DNA from 2 places in the Metabacillus sp. Hm71 genome. Region 1 is predicted to be linked to the other one. Evidence: riboswitches for the same ligand, from Rfam matches in the RefSeq annotation. Region 1 holds a riboswitch; the other holds the start of a gene.

Region 1 (7,861 bases):
CTAACAAGTCTTCTATATTGGCTGATGTTAAATCTTCTACAATGGCATGAACTTCTACTTCAGAATTAATTTGCTGAAGACGTGTTTTAGCAGCTATTGCTTTTGGCATTCGATTTTTTGCATCTTCCTCTGTATAAAGCTGCTGTCTTTGCAAATTGCTCCATTCCACATAATCGCGGTCTATTATCGTTAATTTCCCAATACCGGCACGTGCAATCATTTCCGCATTTGCTGTGCCTAGTGCTCCGGCACCGACAATGAACACATGCTTTTGTTTGATTTTTTCTTGCCCGTTTTCCCCGATTGGCGAAAATAAGATTTGTCTTGAATATCGCTCCATTAAGTGGTCATCATTCCTTCTGTTGGACTGCTTGCTGTTGCATATTCCTTTTTAGGAATTCTGCCGGCTTCAAAGCCAAGTCTTCCGGCCTCGATTGCAAGCTTCATGGCAACGGCCATTTTCACCGGATCCTTTGCCGCAGAAACGGCTGTATTTAATAAAACGCCATCTGCTCCCAGCTCCATGGCACGTGCTGCATCTGCCGGTGAACCGATTCCTGCATCGACAATGACAGGAACATTGGATTGTTCAATGATAAATTTAAGATTTAAAGGATTTAAAATCCCTTGACCAGATCCAATTGGTGAAGCACCAGGCATGATGGCATGAACGCCTAATTCTTCTAATCTTCTTGCTAATACAACATCATCTGATGTATATGGTAAAACAATAAACCCTTCTTCTAACAGCATTTCACTAGCTTTTAATGTTTCTACTGGATCAGGAAGCAACGACCGGTCGCAGCCAATGACTTCAACTTTTATCATATCACATAAGCCAGATGCTTTTGCAAGCTTGGCAATTCTTACTGCTTCCTCTGCCGTTTTAGCCCCTGCTGTATTTGGAAGAAGCGTATACTTAGAAAGATCTAACTGCTCTAAAAAGTTTGGCTGTGATGCTTCAAAGATATTCATACGGCGAACCGCAAACGTTAGGATTTCTGCCTCTGATTGTGCAACAGCTTCCTTTTGAATTTCAAATGACGGATATTTCCCAGTTCCCAATAATAATCTTGAGTTAAATTGTTTATCTGCAATGTTTAACATTGGCTCATCCTCCTCCTACAAAATGAACAAATTCAACTTCATCACCGTTTTGGATTGATGTCGTTTCATATTGATCTTTTAAAATAATTTCTCGATTATGCTCGACAATGACAAGACGGTCCTCCAGCTTGTAATGTGCTAGCAGTTGCTGAATCGTCGTAACATCATTTCCCAGCTCGACAATTTCTCCATTTAACTTAATGCTCATTTTCCCACCTCACGCCTGTACATAAATTCGGTTGATCGAAAATGCCCTTATATAGTCTTCATTTTGCTGCCTGTTCAAAATCAGATCCCTTATCATCATCCCTGTTTGCGGGGCTAAAAGGATACCGTTTCGATAATGTCCTGTTGCAAAATAAATCTGTTCTCCTTCAGGATGCTGACCAATATATGGTTTTCCATCATGTGATTGCGGCCTTAATCCAGCCCATGTCTCAACCAGTTGAGCTGATTTTAACTCCGGCAAGAGTGGTGCCACTTTTTCAATAAGAGACTGGATTCCTCCGATTGTCGGCTCAGTACTCCAATCATCCTCAACCATAGTTGCCCCGATAACAAATCTGCCATCACCCTTTGGAACGATATAACAATGATCATAAAAAATCGTTCGCTCTAAGCCGATTTGATTGCTTTTTACAGAAAGACATTCTCCTTTTACAGGCTTCATCCCAGCGTTAATACCCAACTGGTTAAAAAAGTGCCCGCTCCAAACGCCATTTGCGACAACAACCTTGCTGCAAGTGAAATCGGCAAGCGGGGTAGAAAGCATATATTCGTTTGCAGCACTCTTCTTGATTGTATGGACAGGAGTATTCTCTAAAATAGTTGCACCTAGCAAACTAGCAGACTTTGCAAAAGCCGCACAAACATGTTTTGGTGAAACATGGCCATCCTCTGGGATGTAAAGGGCCCCTTTAATCCCTGCAGATAACATTGGCTCATGCTCAAGCACTGTTTCTTTTTCATGCCATGCTACTGTTTCATATTGTGTTACCGCTTCTTTTAAGGAACGTGCTTCAGCATCCGTCATGGCGATCTTGTACATGCCTTTATCGACAAGCTGAATATTAATTTGCGATAATTCTGAAAGCTCATCCCTCAGGACACGATAGTGGCGCTGACTCTCCTTTGCGAACTGAAAGAAGGCATCATTATTTTCAAGCTCAGAGTTTGCACCAAGCATCCCTGCCGCAGCTCTTGTTGCCCCGGTACCGATCTTATTTCCCTCTAACACAAGGACAGATACGCCCTCTTTCGCCAGCTGATAGGCTATCGATTGACCAATGATTCCGCCGCCGATGATGCCTACATCATAATGCTTTTTCATTTGATTTCACCTCCGTTAAGCTTTTCTTAATTTCCCGCAAGGCATGACGAGGTTCACTGCTTGACATAACATAGGACATCACCGCAACCCCGCCAGCCTTTAATCCCGAAAGCTTTTGAACAGTTTCAGGGGTCATTCCGCCAATGGCGATAACCGGAATTTCGATCCTTTCACATATTTCAGCGAATTGAGGTATGCCCCGTGGTGCTAGACCAGCCTTTGAGTTAGTTGTAAACACGTGTCCAAACAACAAATAATCTGCACCAGCTTCTTCAGCCTCTATTGCTTCCTGCAGAGAATGAACCGAACGGCCAATCCTTAAGGATGGTCTTAGCTTTCTTACCTTTTCAATGGAAAAGCTATGACCAGGCAAATGGATATTAAATAAATCGTTTAATATTGCTGCATCAACGCGATCATTGATCACAATCTTTTTCTTAGGGACTCCACCGGTTATCAGAATTGAAACAATTTCCATTAGTTCTGAGGCTGTTTTCGTTCTTTCACGAATGTGAATATAATCTGCTTCTTCGTGAAAGCGTAAGATTTGTTTCGTTAATTCCTCAACCGTTTGCTTCCCATCTGTAATGACATGAATTTCCAAGTTTTTCACTTCCAATAAAAAAACCACTTTCCTATAGGTAAGAAAGTGGTTTACATACATAATTAGAATATGCCGTAATTCCACTTCCCTACGCTGGTACAAACCAGATCAGGTTATAAGGGTTTAAAAGAAACACTTTAATCTCAGCCCCTCAATTGGGGATCCCCTAGCGGTTTTCATCATTATTTACTTATCTCTATCATACCAAATGTTTCTCAACTTTCAAGAAAAAATTCATCAAATAAGCTCAAGTTCTTTCAGGTCCTGAAAAACAGTTCAGATTTTTTACTATCTATATATAATTTAACTAGATTAAATTTTTATCTAAACTCTATTATTTTTCAAAAAACTCTTTAATGCTCGATATAATTCTTTTCTGTTCCGAAAGTGTTAATACTGGGTAAATAGGGAGAGCTAAAATCCTTTTTGAAATATTCTCTGTTATAGGAAAATCGCCTTCTTTATACTTTAAATATTTGAATGCTTCTTGAAGATGAAGTGGAATTGGATAATAGATAGCTGTAGCAATATTTTTATTATTTAAAAATAGAGATAGTTCATCACGTTTATTGGTTTCTATACAGTATTGATGGAAAGTATGCTCTCTGGCTTGGAATATTGATGGGGTTTTTACGATTCTATTTAGTTTCTCGGTATATCTTTTAGCAATTTCTCTTCTTCTTTTTAAAAACTCATCCAAGTATTTTAATTTTTCAATTAAAATAGCAGCTTGAATATCATCTAATCGACTGTTATGACCAATTACTTTATGAATATATTTATGTTTACTACTACCATGATTTCTTAGTTCAATGATTTTTTCATATAAATCTCTTTCGTTGGTAACTATCATCCCAGCGTCTCCAAAAGCCCCTAAATTTTTAGATGGAAAAAATGAAAAACACCCCACATGACCGATAGATCCAACTCTTTTCCCCTTATATTCTGTACCAATTGCCTGACAAGCATCTTCTATAACTTTAAGATTATGTTTTTTAGCAATGTCCATAATTGAATCCATTTCTGCAGGATATCCAAATAAATGGACAATAATTACAGCTTTGGTTTTCGACGTTACTGCTTCCTCTATTTTTTTAGGATCAATATTATAAGTATTTTGATCAATATCTACAAATACTGGTTTTGCACCTGAGAGTGCAATAGATTCTGCAGTAGCAAAAAAAGTAAAAGGAGTTGTAATAACTTCATCTCCCTCCCCAATTTTTAGCGCTTTAAGTGCTAAAAGAAGGGCATCACTTCCATTTGCTACTCCAATCGCATAAGAGGTTTTAATATACTTAGCTATACAATTTTCAAGCTCTTTTCCCTTACTCCCTAAAATATAAGAACCACTATCAAGAACTTCTTTAACAGCCTTATAGATTGGTTCCTTTATCAATTCTAATTCCTTCTTTAAATCAAGCATGGGAATCACTTTAAAAACCTGCCTTTATCTATATTTTATCCCTTTACATCATTGAAATTTTAATTAGTTACCTATACCTTTATATTCAATCCCTAATTTTTCAATTTCATTTTTATTTAAAACATTTCGTCCATCTATGATCAGCTTACAATTTGAAAAGTTTTCAAACTTTAATTCTCTATATTCATCATGAAATGCCTGTAATATGATTATGTCAATATTTTTTACCATCTCATCCTCCAATGATAAAGGAGTAACCCCATAAGATGAGATCTCGAGGTTAGTATACAGTGGATCGTTTATAAATATATTTGCTTCTTTTTGTTTTATTAAATCAACTAATAATAATGTAGAAGATTTAAATACTTCCTTAACATTTTCTCTAAAAGAAAGACCTAAAATGAGTATATTTTGTTTTTTTATATCCCCAATTTCTTTTTCAATTAATTTAACAGCATATTTTGACATACTATCGTTAATTTTTCTGGCTGTAAAAATTAAACCGTTTGCCAATCCCCTATTAATAAAAAAGTAGGGATAAACCGGGATACAATGTCCTCCTACACCTACTCCTGGATAATGTAAATTAGAAAATGGTTGACTATTACCAGCTTTTATTACTTCTAACATACTAACTCCTTTTTGATCAGCATATACAGCTAACTCATTTGCTAAAGCAATATTTACGTCGCGATAAACAGATTCTGCAACTTTAGTAAACTCTGCTGTTTCAAGATTACTTACTTTTATTACTTTACAATTTAAAGCTTTTGCATAAAAGTTTGAAGCCAATTCTAAACTTCTTTCGTTAATTCCACCAACAATCTTTGGATATTCTTTTAGATTATTAAGAATATGATTTGAATAAACTCTTTCAGGACTATAGGCTAAATAAAAGTCATTCCCCATTTTCAATCCTGATATTTCTTCAATCTTTTTACCAAATCGATTTCTTGTATCACCAGTAGGGATGGTAGTCTCAAAAATAACAAGAGTTCCCTTCCTTATTCCTTTAGCAATCTCATATACGGCTGAATCAATAAATTGGTAATTCACATTATTGTTATCATCAATTAGTACTGGAACAATGACAACAACTACTTTAGATTTACTTACCGCATCAACTGTATTTATTGTTGCTGTCAATGTTTTAGCCTGATGGGCTTTTTCCAATAGCGTATTTAATCCTGGCTCATTTGTAATATGGGATTTCCCCATATTAACTAGGGAAACTATCTTTTTATTTATATCCGCTCCATTAACATAAAAACCATTGTTAGAAAAAACAGCTGCCAATGGCAATCCAATCTTCCCTAAACCCACTACTGCTACAGTATTATGCTCCAATCTTTAACCTCCTTGATTTACAATAAGAGTTAAACAATTACTTCCATAATTTTAGTTTATGGTTTTTATAGAATATATGTTTAGACACCTTACTTATTTTTGATTATTTCTTTTTATTGTGTGAAATTACCAAATAAAAATATTATTTTTTTCTTTTTTTCATATATTGTTAAAAGCAACATAAAAAGGGGTGTTAACCAATTATGATGAAGAAAATAAAAATTTTAGTGTTTATTAAACCATTTTGGAAAAGGCTAGCTAAACATAAAGTAAAATTTGACATGATCAAAGCATTTGAAGAATATGCCAATATTTTTTATTGGTATAATGACGGTGATATCGAACAGATCCTTAAAAACCTATTAGAAAATCATAATTTCAAACCAGATTTTATATTTTTATACGATAACTCTCTTATTGACCTTGCACCAACTATCTCAGGTTTAAACAAAATAGCTATACCTAAAGGGTACTTAATAATAGATGTCTATTGGCCGACTAAGAAACAAGTAAAAATACAATTTATAGAGGATAACAAAATTGATTTGATTTTTTCAGTAACTAAAGAAGCTTTCTTAAATGTCTTTCCACAATATAAAAGTAAATTCAGATGGTTACCATTTTCCATTAACCCGCATGTATTCAAAGATTGGCAACTAATAAAAAACATTGATTGTCTTCTTATGGGATTAATTAATTTTCCTTCAAAGAATACTTACCCATTTAGAAAGACTGTTTTAGAAGTCATGAGGAACAAAGAAGGTTTTGTTTATCATCAACATCCTGGTCATACAGTAAATTATGAAGAAAAGGCCTTTGTTAATGAAAAATATGCAAAAGAAATAAATCGGTCAAAGATTTTTTTTACCTGTGGAAGTAAATATTACTATCCAGTTTTGAAGTTTTTTGAGGTACCCGCTTGTAGAACCTTACTCTTAGCGGAACCGAATCAAGATATATTGGAACTGGGATTTGAAGATGGAGTGAATTTTGTAGCCTGTAATCAATTTAATTTTGAGGAAAAAGCAATATATTACCTTAAAAACGAAAAAGAGAGAAAGAGAATTACAGATAATGGATACCATTTAATACACACAAACCATACTAATAGAGTTCGGGCATTGCAATTTATAAATTATGTTAAAGATTATATAGAGAAATAATTTCATTAATCATCAATATAATACAGATTCCCACTCCTAGAAAAGTTATTAGTTTATATACGTCCATAAACCAACCCTTATGTTTCGGATATATTTTATTTCTAAGTTTGTAAGATACTCTAAAATAAAAAAGATGGTGTTTTTTAAGTTGAAAACACCATCTTAATATTATTTACAATTTAAAAATTTATATCTTATTATAAAGATCTATCAATTGTTTAGCTACAATATTAGCATCATAATGTTTTTCAACATATTTTCTCCCTTTAACACCAAGATTGTACCTTTCCGTCGGATTTGACAATATATGTTCCAAAACATTATAGATCGTTATCGGACTCGCATTAACAATTGGCAAATTAGAAGGATATGTTTTAATTAAATCGTCTCTAATAAAACAAATGACGGGTTTCCCCAAAGCCATTGCTTCTAGGCTAACTATACCAAAAGCTCCTATACATAATTGGTCAATAATAATATCTGCCTGACGATAAAGTTGTAACGCCCTTTCATTCTTCATTTTTTCTATAAGCTTAAATTCAAATAAATATCCAGCCGCTTTTAAGCGTTGTACTGCGTCTAACACAAACTCTGTTCCTTTCACTTTTTGGTGGGATGGCGCATGAACAACAAGAGGTTTTTTATTTGTACGCGATGGATATGAAGGAGAAATTTTTTCTAAATCAATAACTTGATTTATAATATGAACATTTTTATAAAAATCTTTAACATAATGGTAAAGTTCATGATCAGCAACTACTGCTTGATCAAATATATTTGATAATTTTTGTAATAATGCAGTAATTCTCGATTCATCTTGCCAAAACTCTTTAACCTGTACATACGGATTATTAAAACTTCTGGCTACCGATAACCTACGCACC
Region 2 (7,861 bases), 2.9 Mb from region 1:
CTGGCGCTCCGGCTTCTCAGGCTCCTACCTATCCTGTACAAGCTGTACCAAAATTCAATATCAGGCTACAGTAAAGCTCCACGGGGTCTTTCCGTCCTGTCGCGGGTAACCTGCATCTTCACAGGTACTATAATTTCACCGAGTCTCTCGTTGAGACAGTGCCCAGATCGTTACGCCTTTCGTGCGGGTCGGAACTTACCCGACAAGGAATTTCGCTACCTTAGGACCGTTATAGTTACGGCCGCCGTTTACTGGGGCTTCAGTTCAAAGCTTCGCTTGCGCTAACCTCTCCCCTTAACCTTCCAGCACCGGGCAGGCGTCAGCCCCTATACTTCGCCTTGCGGCTTCGCAGAGACCTGTGTTTTTGCTAAACAGTCGCCTGGGCCTATTCACTGCGGCTTTTCCGGGCTATTCACCCTAAAAAGCACCCCTTCTCCCGAAGTTACGGGGTCATTTTGCCGAGTTCCTTAACGAGAGTTCTCTCGCTCACCTTAGGATTCTCTCCTCGCCTACCTGTGTCGGTTTGCGGTACGGGCACCTCACACCTCGCTAGAGGCTTTTCTTGGCAGTGTGGAATCAGGAACTTCGGTACTATAGTTCCCTCGCCATCACAGCTCAGCTTATGTGACAACGGGATTTGCCTCGTTGTCAGCCTAACTGCTTGGACGCGCTAATCCAACAGCGCGCTTACCCTATCCTTCTGCGTCCCCCCATTGCTCAAACGGTGAGGAGGTGGTACAGGAATTTCAACCTGTTGGCCATCGCCTACGCCTTTCGGCCTCGGCTTAGGTCCCGACTAACCCTGAGCGGACGAGCCTTCCTCAGGAAACCTTAGGCATTCGGTGGAGGGGATTCTCACCCCTCTTTCGCTACTCATACCGGCATTCTCACTTCTAAGCGCTCCACTAGTCCTTACGGTCTAGCTTCACAGCCCTTAGAACGCTCTCCTACCACTGTTCTAAAAGAACAGTCCACAGCTTCGGTGATACGTTTAGCCCCGGTACATTTTCGGCGCAGAGTCACTCGACCAGTGAGCTATTACGCACTCTTTAAATGGTGGCTGCTTCTAAGCCAACATCCTGGTTGTCTAAGCAACTCCACATCCTTTTCCACTTAACGTATACTTTGGGACCTTAGCTGGTGGTCTGGGCTGTTTCCCTCTTGACTACGGATCTTATCACTCGCAGTCTGACTCCTGAACATAAGTCTTTGGCATTCGGAGTTTGACTGAATTCGGTAACCCGATGGGGGCCCCTAGTCCAATCAGTGCTCTACCTCCAAGACTCTTAATTCAAGGCTAGCCCTAAAGCTATTTCGGAGAGAACCAGCTATCTCCAAGTTCGATTGGAATTTCTCCGCTACCCACACCTCATCCCCGCACTTTTCAACGTGCGTGGGTTCGGGCCTCCATTCAGTGTTACCTGAACTTCACCCTGGACATGGGTAGATCACCTGGTTTCGGGTCTACGACCACGTACTCATTCGCCCTATTTAAGACTCGCTTTCGCTGCGGCTCCGTCTCTTCAACTTAACCTTGCACGGGATCGTAACTCGCCGGTTCATTCTACAAAAGGCACGCCATTACCCATTAACGGGCTTTGACTACTTGTAGGCACACGGTTTCAGGATCTCTTTCACTCCCCTTCCGGGGTGCTTTTCACCTTTCCCTCACGGTACTGGTTCACTATCGGTCACTAGGGAGTATTTAGCCTTGGGAGATGGTCCTCCCTGCTTCCGACGGGATTTCACGTGTCCCGCCGTACTCAGGATCCACTCTGGAGGGAACGAAGTTTCAACTACAGGGTTGTTACCTTCTATGACGGGCCTTTCCAGACCGCTTCATTTACCCCGTTCCTTTGTAACTCCTAATAGAGTGTCCTACAACCCCAAGAGGCAAGCCTCTTGGTTTGGGCTTCTTCCGTTTCGCTCGCCGCTACTCAGGAAATCGCGTTTGCTTTCTCTTCCTCCGGGTACTTAGATGTTTCAGTTCCCCGGGTCTGCCTTCATTACCCTATGGATTCAGGTAAAGATACTGTTCCATTACGAACAGTGGGTTTCCCCATTCGGAAATCTCCGGATCAAAGCTTACTTACAGCTCCCCGAAGCATATCGGTGTTAGTACCGTCCTTCATCGGCTCCTAGTGCCAAGGCATCCACCGTGCGCCCTTAACAACTTAACCTTCGACAAACGATAAGCGTCGAATTTCTTCGTTGACTTCGAGTTCTGCGGTGCTCATGTACCAAAACCGTACACTCCGCTCCTCGACCACTCGTCGCCTCGAACTTCTCGCTTCTCCTTTGTCTCAAGACATAAGTGCTTACTTAATGTCCTGATTAAACATAATTAAGAGAATCACTAAACTAAGCGTTTAAACTCAGTGAATTACTTGAATTGTTATTATCGTTATCTAGTTTTCAAGGAACATAAAGCACAGGATGCACAAATGCTATAAGCATTTAAACTCCTATGTCTTTTTTACATATAATGAAAGATCTTGATGATCTCTCAAAACTAAACAAAAACCAAGCGAGCCTCATTTTCCTTAGAAAGGAGGTGATCCAGCCGCACCTTCCGATACGGCTACCTTGTTACGACTTCACCCCAATCATCTGTCCCACCTTAGGCGGCTGGCTCCTTGCGGTTACCCCACCGACTTCGGGTGTTACAAACTCTCGTGGTGTGACGGGCGGTGTGTACAAGGCCCGGGAACGTATTCACCGCGGCATGCTGATCCGCGATTACTAGCGATTCCGGCTTCATGCAGGCGAGTTGCAGCCTGCAATCCGAACTGAGAATGGTTTTATGGGATTGGCTTGACCTCGCGGTCTTGCAGCCCTTTGTACCATCCATTGTAGCACGTGTGTAGCCCAGGTCATAAGGGGCATGATGATTTGACGTCATCCCCACCTTCCTCCGGTTTGTCACCGGCAGTCACCTTAGAGTGCCCAACTGAATGCTGGCAACTAAGATCAAGGGTTGCGCTCGTTGCGGGACTTAACCCAACATCTCACGACACGAGCTGACGACAACCATGCACCACCTGTCACTTCGTCCCCCGAAGGGGAACCTTCTATCTCTAGAAGTAGCGAAGGATGTCAAGACCTGGTAAGGTTCTTCGCGTTGCTTCGAATTAAACCACATGCTCCACCGCTTGTGCGGGCCCCCGTCAATTCCTTTGAGTTTCAGTCTTGCGACCGTACTCCCCAGGCGGAGTGCTTAATGCGTTTGCTGCAGCACTAAAGGGCGGAAACCCTCTAACACTTAGCACTCATCGTTTACGGCGTGGACTACCAGGGTATCTAATCCTGTTCGCTCCCCACGCTTTCGCGCCTCAGCGTCAGTTACAGACCAGAGAGTCGCCTTCGCCACTGGTGTTCCTCCACATCTCTACGCATTTCACCGCTACACGTGGAATTCCACTCTCCTCTTCTGCACTCAAGTTCCCCAGTTTCCAATGACCCTCCACGGTTGAGCCGTGGGCTTTCACATCAGACTTAAGAAACCGCCTGCGCGCGCTTTACGCCCAATAATTCCGGACAACGCTTGCCACCTACGTATTACCGCGGCTGCTGGCACGTAGTTAGCCGTGGCTTTCTGGTTAGGTACCGTCAAGGTACCGCCCTATTTGAACGGTACTTGTTCTTCCCTAACAACAGAGCTTTACGACCCGAAGGCCTTCTTCGCTCACGCGGCGTTGCTCCGTCAGACTTTCGTCCATTGCGGAAGATTCCCTACTGCTGCCTCCCGTAGGAGTCTGGGCCGTGTCTCAGTCCCAGTGTGGCCGATCACCCTCTCAGGTCGGCTACGCATCGTTGCCTTGGTGAGCCGTTACCTCACCAACTAGCTAATGCGCCGCGGGTCCATCTGTAAGTGGTAGCAAAAGCCACCTTTCAACTTCGAACCATGCGGTTCGAAATGTTATCCGGTATTAGCTCCGGTTTCCCGGAGTTATCCCAATCTTACAGGCAGGTTACCCACGTGTTACTCACCCGTCCGCCGCTAATCATCGGGAGCAAGCTCCCTCAGATTCGCTCGACTTGCATGTATTAGGCACGCCGCCAGCGTTCGTCCTGAGCCAGGATCAAACTCTCCAATAAAGAGTTGATATAGCTCATAATAATGTACTATTTTAGTACGTTGTTTGTTAATCGAAATTAACGTTGGCACGCTTGGTTTTGTTTAGTTTTCAAAGATCATTTGTTATATCTTCTCGCCAGAAGCGACCTTCTCAATATATCATCTTACTGAATGCTTGTCAACTTTTTTTTATAAATGAAAAATTGTAATGTTGTTTATTCGCACTTCAGCAGCGGCGTTTTTTAATATAACACAGCAAAAAATATATATCAAGTACTTTTTTGTTTTCATTATTTTCTTTGTATTTTAGATTCTCAGTCATACTTTTAGTAATATTAATTCAAGCTTGCTTAATCGAAATAGTTTAAGGTATAGTAAAAATCAAAATAAAATAAATGCATATATACCACAAGGGGAGCCAGTGGCTGAGATTGAACAATTTGGAATTGTTCTGACCCTTTGAACCTGTTAGTTAGCACTAGTGTAGGGATGTGGATGGTTATAAATTAGAAGCAATGAATGGTACCATCAATCCAATTCCAATCATTGCTTTTTTGTATTTCCATTCGAAAAGTAGTCATTTTTTCTTCTATTAATATTAGTAACAGCTTTGGCAGCCTATTGGTTTTATGCAAGGAGAGAGGTTTTTAGTTTGCAAGTGAATCAACGATTATTATTTTTAATTGAGGTAGCAATGTTATCTGCATTGGCCTTCCTTTTGGATTTATTATCAGGGATAATCGGAAAACTCCCACAAGGTGGTTCGATTTCTTTAGGTATGATTCCTGTTTTTATTATGGCTTATCGCTGGGGAATAAAGGGAGGGCTATTAACAGGGCTTTTATTAGGATTTCTGCAAGCTGTCCTAGGAAACCCATATATTATTCATCCAGTCCAAGGGTTTCTTGATTACTATTTAGCTTTTACAGTTGTTGGTTTTGGCGGAATTTTCTTAAAGCAGGTTCGTCAAGCTTTACTAAATAAAAAACGTAAATCGGTAATATTGTTCATAATTCTTGGCACTTTTCTCGGAGGAGTACTCCGACTTATTGTTCATGTCATAGCAGGAGTTTTCTTTTTTGCTTCCCTTACTCCAGAAGGAATGCCCGTATTGCTTTATTCGATTGCGTATAATGCATCCTATATGATTCCAACCATTATCGTTTCTGCCATCGTTATTAGTTTTTTATTATTAACTGCACCTCGTTTAATTACAAAAAGACAATAATGCAAATGGGTCTGTCTCTCTTATGTGACAGGCCTTTTTTTGCGTTTTTAAATTACAAATTTTCTATTAAGTAAAAGTTAATTTTCTAGAGATACTAGTATACAAATAATTTTTTTGGAGGTCCATATGATTACTTTTGAGCATAAAAAGTTTGCGAATAAGGTAGCAGTAGTAACTGGCGGCAGCTCAGGAATAGGCCGAGCAGCTGCCATCCATTTGGCAAAACAAGGAGCAAAGATTTGTCTTATGGATATAAAAGAAGAGAATGCAGAAAAGGTCAAGAAGGAAATCGAAGAATTTCAGGGAGAGGCAATCATTGCTGATGTCGATCTATCCGACCAAAAACGGGTAAAGGCGGGAATTGAAGAAGCGATAGAAAATTGGGGAGGATTAGATATAGTGTTTGCAAACGCAGGAATAAATGGAGTTCTTGCTCCAATTGAAGATTTAAACCCAGAAGACTGGGATAAAACGATTCACACAAATTTAAAAGGTACTTTTCTAACGGTTAAATATGCTATTCCGAAAATGAAAGAAAAAGGCGGGAGCATTATTATTACCAGCTCTATTAACGGAAGCCGCGTATTTTCAACCTCCGGAATGTCAGCCTATAGTACATCTAAAGCAGGACAAATCGCTTTTGCAAAAATGGCAGCATTGGAGTTGGCCCAATATAAAATTAGAGTAAATGTTATTTGTCCTGGAGCAATCGAAACGAATATTGGAAAAAATACCAAGAAAACACCTGAGGTTAATAAGATTGAAATACCTGTAGAATACCCTAAGGGAAGCCAGCCATTGGAACATGGTCCAGGAAAACCAGAGCAAGTTGCCAAACTCGTTTCCTTCCTCGCCTCTGACGAATCGAGTCACATTACCGGAACTGAAATTTTTATTGATGGAGCAGAATCGCTGTTATAAAAAAGACATAGCAACATTACAAATCGAAAGGGGAGCTGCCTTAAAAGGGCATCTCCCATCCTTATTATAGTAGCAGCAGGTTGCCTTCCTTCTTCTCTACCTTCCCCTTCTCTCTAATCATATTTACGATTAATAGAGTTTACCCTTTCTAGGAAAAAACCTAATAAAGTTATCATATTTTCCGATGTTCTAGCATGTATTAATAGAAAGAATAGAACGAAAAAGCGGAGGACTTGATGATGAATATTTCATTTGCACTCATGTTACTAACATTTTTCTTATCATTATTCCATTTCTCTTACGGTTATAAAGAAGCGATTCGGATTAGTAATGAAGAGGGGCCTGTTCAAGGATTGGCTGTGATTGTCTGCATGCCTCTCGGCTTTACTTTTGCTTATTTATCATCGATTTTTTATCAGCAAGTTTAATACCTACTAGTTTAAGGCGTTGTGCATCACGCATAACGTCTTTTTTCTTTCAAAAATTTAATAGCAAATTTCATGATTTTTTCCAACGTTGCCTCATAAATATGAGTAAAGATACATCGTATTTAGGAGGTCAAATTGAAGATATTTATCACTTTTATAAAAAACCTGGTTTACTCCATTATTTCATTTATCGTGATTTTTGTTAGTTTAATAGGCTTATTTTTATTTATGAACATAAACATAAACCTTATTTTTAGCATAATCTTAGTACTTCTTTCATTTACGCTTTTTTGTTATTGCCTATATGCATTTATCAGCATAAAAAAGGATTTTCATCTTCTTTTCCTAAAGGGAATTAGCGGGCTCATTTCCCTTTGTTGCTTATCCATCGTATTTACGTTAATGAGCGTATTCTTCTTTTCCATCAACTTCATGATTTCTACAGAGCTTGGCAAAAACCTTACGATAGATGAAAAAGTCGGACTTTATATGCTGCCGTTTCAAGAAAACGAAACCCCGCCAATCGATTATCTAGCAATGAAGGAAAATAAATTAATAAAAACATATCGAAATGTGAATATCTATTATCAACCACATGAAAGGGAGCTTTTGCCTATCATTGAAGGTATTCTTGAAAAAGCCGATTCGATAACGACAAGTTTATTTGGTCGTATTAAGGATAATAAGATTGACCTAATCCTTCACTCATCTTCAGAAGATCTTTATAAGAAAACCTCTCTTATTGAGACAATGGGTTATTTTGATGATCCGAATAATACTGTCGGAGTGGCCATTTCTGATTTAGACGAGATTTTAGCTAATCGTATGCCAGGCTCGTTTTACTTCCAGAGTACCATCATGCATGAGTACACACATTACCACTTACAAGCATTTATAAAAGAGCAAGGCCTTTTTGTTAATAGAATTCCATTATGGTTTCACGAAGGTGTTGCCGAATACATTGCTATGTATGACGTTACACACCGTTATTATCCATTTCAAGAAACGTCCTTTGAAAAGCTTGAAACACATGATGAGTGGGAAAAATACCGGTTAAAAGATTACGATGTCTACCTGCAAAGCTATTATGCAATAAAATTTTTAACAAATACATATGGAGAAGCAATGATTAAGAAGATTATTGTTGAAACAGCTGAGGCGAACGATTTTCATAAGGGATTTACTCGAGCAACCGGGATCACTATT

The links. A riboswitch is a leader RNA that binds a small molecule or an ion and turns the genes downstream of it on or off. The one in region 1 is predicted to bind thiamine pyrophosphate.
Region 2: it holds a riboswitch for thiamine pyrophosphate, as region 1 does, so the genes downstream of both, thiT (energy-coupled thiamine transporter ThiT) here and tenI (thiazole tautomerase TenI) in region 1, are expected to answer to the same signal.

The regions. Positions count from the first base shown of each region.
Region 1 is NZ_CM200278.1:1,234,764-1,242,624, reverse strand. It holds gene ACSVDH_RS06205 (thiazole biosynthesis adenylyltransferase ThiF) at 1-340, opposite strand, end outside; gene ACSVDH_RS06200 (thiazole synthase) at 340-1,107, opposite strand; gene thiS (sulfur carrier protein ThiS) at 1,112-1,315, opposite strand; gene thiO (glycine oxidase ThiO) at 1,325-2,437, opposite strand; gene tenI (thiazole tautomerase TenI) at 2,421-3,050, opposite strand; TPP riboswitch at 3,110-3,219, opposite strand; gene ACSVDH_RS06180 (DegT/DnrJ/EryC1/StrS family aminotransferase) at 3,376-4,467, opposite strand; gene ACSVDH_RS06175 (nucleotide sugar dehydrogenase) at 4,531-5,814, opposite strand; gene ACSVDH_RS06170 (glycosyltransferase family protein) at 6,018-6,977, shown strand; gene ACSVDH_RS06165 (glycosyltransferase family 4 protein) at 7,165-7,861, opposite strand, start outside.
Region 2 is NZ_CM200278.1:4,428,290-4,436,150, forward strand. It holds rRNA gene ACSVDH_RS21990 (23S ribosomal RNA) at 1-2,180, opposite strand, end outside; rRNA gene ACSVDH_RS21995 (16S ribosomal RNA) at 2,548-4,098, opposite strand; TPP riboswitch at 4,480-4,585, shown strand; gene thiT (energy-coupled thiamine transporter ThiT) at 4,737-5,306, shown strand; gene ACSVDH_RS22005 (SDR family oxidoreductase) at 5,433-6,227, shown strand; gene ACSVDH_RS22010 (hypothetical protein) at 6,467-6,655, shown strand; gene ACSVDH_RS22015 (gluzincin family metallopeptidase) at 6,791-7,861, shown strand, end outside.